Regions from separate parts of the Micromonospora luteifusca genome, predicted to be linked through region 2. Evidence: riboswitches for the same ligand, from Rfam matches in the RefSeq annotation. Region 2 holds a riboswitch; the other holds the start of a gene.
The links. A riboswitch is a leader RNA that binds a small molecule or an ion and turns the genes downstream of it on or off. The one in region 2 is predicted to bind S-adenosylmethionine.
Positions count from the first base shown of each region.

Region 1 (3,397 bases), 2.5 Mb from region 2:
CTACCTGGCGCACGAGCACCTCGGGGAGGTGTTCGGCACCGTCTACGACCTGTCCACCATCGGGATCCTGTGGTTCGCGGGGGCGTCGGCGATGGCCGGTCTGCTCAACCTCGTACCTCGCTACCTGCCCCGCTACGGCATGGCACCGACCTGGGCGCGGGCCGTCCGGCCGCTGGTGCTGGTCTTCACCGCGGTGGCGTTTCTGATCACGGTCGTCTTCGAGGCCAGCGTGGACGCGCAGGGCGGCGCGTACGCCACGGGTGTCCTGGTATTGATCACTTCGGCGGCGACCGCGGTGACGCTCGCGGCGGTGCGACGGCGTCAGCGCGGCCGCACCTTCTCGTTCGGAGCCATCGCGGTGATCTTCGTCTACACCACCCTGGCGAACGTGGTGGAACGCCCCGACGGTGTCAAGATCGCGGCCTGTTTCATCGGCGGGATCATCGTGGTCTCGCTGCTCTCCCGGCTGTCCCGGGCCTTCGAGCTGCGGGTCGACCACGTCGAACTGGACCCCGTCGCGACCCGGATGATCGACGAGCGTGCCGGACGGCGAATCCGGCTCATCGCCCATGATCCCGACCGCCGGGACGTGGCCGAGTACCGCGCCAAGCTGGAACAGACCATGGCGGACAACGACTTTCCCGACGACAGCGACGTCATCTTCGTCGAGGTCCACGTCAGCGACCCGTCGGACTTCGAGACCGAACTGCTGGTCCGTGGCAGCGTGGCGGACGACGCCTTCCCGGTGCTCAGCCTGACCAGTTCCTCGGTGCCCAACGCGCTCGCCGCGCTGCTGCTGGAGATCCGCGACCGGAGCCGGCGACGCCCACACATCTACTTCGAGTGGAGCGAGGGCGGCCCGGGTCGCAACATCCTGCGCTACCTGGCGTTCGGGCAGGGTGCGACCGCCTCGGTCACCCGCGAGATCCTGCGCCGCCAGGACCCCGACCGACGCCGCCGCCCGCACGTGCACGCCGGCTGACCTGTGGGCGGGGCATCCCGTCGCACACCGTGAGCGTGGTCATAACGACTGGACGATCCACCCGGGCGTGCTGCTAGCCTCGCCGCAGGTCATGAGTGCCAGCGCGAAGCCCCGGCTCGCTGGCCGGCAACCCTCCTCCGCGGTGGGGTGCCCCGGGTGAAGACCAGGCACCGGCACGACGCCGGTGCAAGCGTGGCCTGGCACCCAGGTCAGCACAGACCCGGGAGAACCATGAGCATCATCCTCAGCAGCGCCCCATCGACCGACGTCGCGGATGTCCGCGCCGGTTGGCCCTCGCCGGCACTGACCCGGCGACGGCACGTGGACATGATGCGAATGTGCGGCGCCGCCTGTCGTCGCGGCATCACGCACTAGCGCACTCACCTTCCCGAGCCCTTCCCAGCGGTACGCCCATCGGGCGCACCGTCGGCGGCGCACGCCTGTGCACGCCGAGACGCGACCTTTTCGGAGACACCCGTGCGATTTCTTCCTACCCTGACCCGCGCCGCCGCCCTGGGCGCGGCCACGATCCTGGCCGCGACCACGCTCACCGCCTGCGGCAACGACAGCTCGTCCGACGCCACCGCCAACCCGTACGGCCTGGCGCAGCCGGGCGTGCTGCGGGCCGGCACGCTGACCGACGCCCCGCCGAACGTCTACCTCAAGGACGGTAAGTTCACCGGTTTCGACAACGACCTGCTGACCGCCGTGGCCAGCAGGCTCGGCCTCAAGGTCGAGTTCGTCGGCACCGACTTCTCCGCCCTTCTCTCCCAGGTCAACAACCACAAGTTCGACGTTGGCAGCTCCTCGATCACCATCACCGAGGCACGTAAGAAGACCGTCGACTTCGGCAACGGCTACGACTTCGGCTACTTCGGCCTGGACGTCCCGGCCGGCTCCCCGATCACCGGCTTCGACCAGCTCGCCGGCAAGCGGGTCGTGGTGGTGCAGGGCACCGTCCAGGACGACTACGCCACCGGCGAGCAGCTCGACCCGGTGCGGGTGCCGGACTACAACGGCGCGATCAACCAGCTCAAGGCCGGCACCGCCGACGCGTGGATCGCCCCGGCCGAGATCGGCGAGAAGTCGGCCGCCGAGAGCAACGGCAAGATCAGCGTTGCGGCCAAGCAGCTCAGCCCGGCACCGACCGCGTACGCCGTCGCCAAGGGCGGCGACAAGCTGCGCGAGGCACTGAACAAGGGCCTCGACGAGGTCATCGCGGACGGCACCTGGAGCCGGTTGCAGGCGCAGTACTACCCCGGCCGGCCGATCCCGGCGGACTTCACGCCGGGCAGCGGCACGGTGACGGCCCCGTCCGCGGCAGCCACGCCGTCGGCGTCCGCGTCGACCGCTTCCTGAGTACCCGGTGACGAGCGAGCAGGGCGGTAGGAGAGGCGACCGATGGATCCGTTGAGCACTCTGTGGGAGACCTTCTTCGACATCGACGCCATGCGCGAGGCGCTGCCCGAGATGCTGACCGTCGGGTTGCCCAACACGCTGATCCTGGCGGTCTCCGCCGCCCTGCTCGGCTCGGTGCTGGGCCTGTTGCTGGCCGTCGCCGGCATCTCCCGCAGCCGCTGGCTGCGCTGGCCGGCGCGGGTCTACACCGACGTGTTCCGAGGGCTTCCGGCCGCGGCGACGATCCTGCTGATCGGCGTCGGGCTGGCCCCGCTGGGCATGCAGGTCTGGGGGCCGGACCCGTACCCGTTGGGAATCCTGGCGTTGTCGCTCATCGCGGCCGCGTACATCGGGGAGATCTTCCGCTCCGGCATCCAGTCGGTGGAGGCCGCCCAGTTGGAGGGCGCCCGTGCTCTCGGCTTCTCCTGGGCCGACGCGATGCGGCTGGTGATCATTCCGCAGGGCATCCGGCGAGTGCTGCCGGCGTGGGTGAACCAGCTCATCGCCCTGATCAAGGACTCCAGCCTGGTCTACTTCCTCGGCCTGGTGGCCAGCCAGCGGGAGCTGTTCCGGATCGGGCAGGACTACGCGGCCACCACCGGCAACGAGTCCGCGCTGCTGCTGGCCGGGCTCTGCTACCTGGTGCTGACCGTCCCGCTGACGCACGTCGTCAACTGGATCGACCGGCGGCTGCGCAACGGCCGACCGGCCACCACCGCGCCAGACGAGGACGAGGACGAGGACCAGGACGAGACCGCGCCGGCGCTGCCCGCCGCGACGGAAGGAGACCGGCGATGACCACCGCGACGACCACCTCGGTCAGCCTCGACGTACGCGACGTGCACCTCGCCTTCGGGCCGAACCGGGTGCTGCGCGGTGTCGACCTCACCGTGCCGCGCGGGGCGACGGCCTGTGTGATCGGTCCGTCCGGGTCGGGCAAGTCCACACTGCTGCGCACCATCAATCGCCTCATCGAGCCGGACCGCGGCGACGTCCTGCTGGACGGGCGCAGCGTGC
Region 1 is NZ_JAFBBP010000001.1:5,216,179-5,219,575, reverse strand. Features, by position in the region: gene JOD64_RS23870 (APC family permease) at 1-982, shown strand, start outside; SAM riboswitch class IV at 1,070-1,181, shown strand; gene JOD64_RS23865 (ABC transporter substrate-binding protein) at 1,460-2,341, shown strand; gene JOD64_RS23860 (amino acid ABC transporter permease) at 2,384-3,178, shown strand; gene JOD64_RS23855 (amino acid ABC transporter ATP-binding protein) at 3,175-3,397, shown strand, end outside.
Region 1: it holds a riboswitch for S-adenosylmethionine, as region 2 does, so the genes downstream of both, JOD64_RS23865 (ABC transporter substrate-binding protein) here and JOD64_RS12035 (aminotransferase class V-fold PLP-dependent enzyme) in region 2, are expected to answer to the same signal.

Region 2 (3,397 bases):
GGTCGAGCTGCACGGCCGTGGGTACGTGCTGCTGCGGGAGCGGGACGTGCACGCCGTGGCCGCCGAGCGGATCGAGAACGATCCCACCGGCCTCTACCTCTGACCCACCTCCCCCGGCCAGCAGGCCCGGCCGCGCACCGTTTGCCCTGGCGCACGACGGGAAGCCATCCGGCGACCGTGGCCCTGGGGAGGGACGATGCCAGTATTCGTCAAGAAGCTGCTGACCTGGGGCAGTGTCGCGTTCCTGATCTACTTCGTGGCCTTCCGGCCGGACGGCGCCGCGCAGATGTTCAAGGCGATCGGGGCTGCGCTGATCGCGATGTTCCAGGGCTTCGGTGACTTCCTCACCACCCTGATGACCTGAACCGGCCCGCCGGGGCGCCGGCGATCAGGGATGACCCGGCGGCCACGGCGCCGCAGGGCGCAGGCCGGGCCAGCCGGGCGGGGCGTATCCCACCGGAGGCGGAGCAGGGGCCAGCACCACCGGAATCGGCACCACCGGCTCGTCCGGCGCATCCACCGAACGCTGCGTACCGTCCGGGAAGCGCAGGTGGTAGCGGCTGCCGTCCCAGACCCCCGTCGGGGCCTGCGGGTCCCGACCGACGAAGAACGACCGGTACGCGCTGATGGTGTCCAGCAACTCCCGCTCCTCCCGTGCGGTCCGTTCCTGGTCGGCGGGCTTACGGTCCAACCCGCGCAGCGTCCCGTCGCGCAGCAGGGCCAACCGGGTGGCGGCGGACTGGTAGCCGCGCATCGCCCGCACCCCGGCGTCGCCGGCCACCCGCCGCGCCCAACTGCGGGCCGCGTGCCGCCTGCCGAGGCTGCTCAACGCAGCCACCTCGGGTGGGCTCAGCCAACCGGCACGGACGTAGTCGGGCAATGTCCGCTCGGTGAGCCGCCCCTCCCAGGCGCGCAGCCACACCGCCAATCCCACGGTGCCGAAGAAGACCGGCACCATCAGGCCCAGGAAGCCGTACAGCATGATCAACGCTTCGCCGGTGACCTGGGTCAGCGTGGGCAGCAGGTTCCACGTGCCGTGCAGCATCATCGCCAGCAGCAGGCCGGCGATCGGGGCGAGCACCCGCACCCTCCGGTCGGCCGTCCGCGCCGCGATGCCCAGCCCGATACCGGTCATCGAGGTGAAGAGCGGATGGGCGAACCCGAACAACAGGATCCGCAGAATGAAGATCGAAATCACCTGCTGGATGCCCGTCGCCGGGCCATAACGGTCGGCACCGGACGCGTAGCCCAGCCCGCCCAGGTAGAGGATGTTCTCCACCATCGCGAAGCCGACCGCGGACAGCCCGCAGTAGACCAGGCCGTCGGTGATCCCGGACCACTCACGACGGCGGAACACCAGCAGCAGGATCGGGCCCAGTGCCTTGGTCAGCTCTTCGACGAACGGCGCCACCAGCACCCCGGTGAGCGCGGACGGCAGGCCCCAGTCGTCGAAGCGGCTCGCGGCGAAGTCGTTCACCGTGAGCGAGGCGGCGGTGGAGACGAACGCCCCCCAGGCGAAGCAGAAGACCAGATATTTCAAGGGCTCCGGTTCGTACCGGTCCAGCCAGAGGAAGCAGGCGACCAGCACCGGCACCGGCAGAATGGCGGCGGCCACCCCGATCAGCAGAGCCTGCGCGCCGAGCGACTGGCCGAGCGTGAAGACCATGAACACCGCGCAGGCGGCGATGAACAGCACTACCCCGGCCAGCACCAGGAACCGTCGCCAGCCCAGTCGGCGCAACGGCATCCGGGGTGCCTCGCCGACGGACGGGGCCGTGGATGCGGGCGACGACGGCAGAGGTGAACCGGGCGGGGTGTCGGCCATGCGGTCAGCGTAGCCATCCGCTGCCGGCTGGTCCGGGCGCATCGGTAGCCGCTATGCTGCCGACAGGTCACGAGTGCCAGCGTTCAGCCCCGGCTTGCTGGCCGGCAACCCTCGTCGAGTTCGCGGTGGGGTGCCCCGGGTGATGACCGGGCCCAGCCCGATCGGTGTGCTGGGCAAGCGCGGACCCCGTCCCAACAGTGCACCCGGGGTCCCTGACCCCGGAGGTTCCGGCGTGCCCGTCACCCTCGTCCCCTCGCTGCCCACCCGCTTCGACGCCACGCCCACGCCGGCCTCGTCGCGGCCGCTCGACGTCCTCGGCGTGCCAGGCGAGATCAACCTGGACTACGCGGCCAGCGCACCGTGCGCGCAGGCCGCCGCCGACGCGGTGGCCGAGCTGCTGCCCTGGTACGCCAGCGTGCATCGTGGCGCGGGAGCACTGTCCCGGCGCTGCACCCTCGCGTACGAGCAGGCCCGGCAGACGATCGGCGACTTCTTCGGCGTCCGCGCCGACGATCACGTGATCTTCACCCGCAACACCACCGACGCGCTCAACCTGCTGGCGCGGGCGCTGCCGGCCGGCACGACCGTGGTCACCTTCGCCTCCGAGCACCACGCCAACCTGCTGCCCTGGCCGCGCGGCTCGGTGCGGCTCCCGGTGCCCACCGACCCCGCCGGGGCGGTACGCGACCTCGCCGCCGCCCTCAGCGAGCTACGTCGGGGCAGCAGCCCGGCGCTGCCGGTGCTGGTCGCGGTCACCGGTGCGAGCAACGTGACAGGTGAGCTGTGGCCGGTCGCCGAGCTGGCCCAGGTGGCCCACCGGCACGGTGCCCGGATCGTGCTCGACGCCGCGCAACTCGCCCCGCACGCCCCGGTCGACCTGCTCACCCTCGACGTCGACTACCTGGCCGTGTCGGGCCACAAGCTGTACGCGCCGTTCGGCGCGGGCGTGCTGATCGGGCGGGCGGACTGGTTGGACGAGGCCCCGCCGTACCTGGCGGGCGGCGGCGCCACCAGCCGCGTCGGTCCGGCCACCCATGACGTGACCTGGACGACCGGTCCGGCACGGCACGAAGGCGGTACCCCGAACCTGCTCGGCGCGGTGGCGCTGGCGGCAGTGTGCGCGGCGCTCGGCGACGCCGACCGGGCCGCGCTGGCCGCCCGCGAGCAGGCGCTGCTGGCCCGACTGCGGACCGGCATCGCCGCCCTGCCGCACGTGGTGGAGCTGCGTACCTTCGGCCCGGACGCGCCGCGGGTCGGCATCGTCTCGTTCGTGGTCGCCGGCTGGGACTCCGCCGACGTGGCCGCGCGGCTGGCCGGCGAGCACCGGATCGGCGTACGCGACGGGTTGTTCTGCGCCCACCCGCTGGCCCGACGGCTGCTCACCGAGGCGGCGGGGCGTACCGGCCGGCGGGACCTGCCGCCGACCGCACTGCGCGCCAGCATCGGCCTCGGCAGCACGGCAGCACAGGTGGACCGGCTGCTCGCCGCGCTCGCCGAGCTGGGCTGAGGGCACAGCACGCCGAGCTGGGCTGGATCCCGCTCAGCCCACCGGTGGGGCGGTGGGTGGTTTCG
Region 2 is NZ_JAFBBP010000001.1:2,701,879-2,705,275, forward strand. Features, by position in the region: gene JOD64_RS12020 (GroES family chaperonin) at 1-103, shown strand, start outside; gene JOD64_RS12025 (hypothetical protein) at 197-364, shown strand; gene JOD64_RS12030 (PrsW family intramembrane metalloprotease) at 389-1,867, opposite strand; SAM riboswitch class IV at 1,891-2,011, shown strand; gene JOD64_RS12035 (aminotransferase class V-fold PLP-dependent enzyme) at 2,082-3,332, shown strand; gene JOD64_RS12040 (FUSC family protein) at 3,366-3,397, opposite strand, start outside.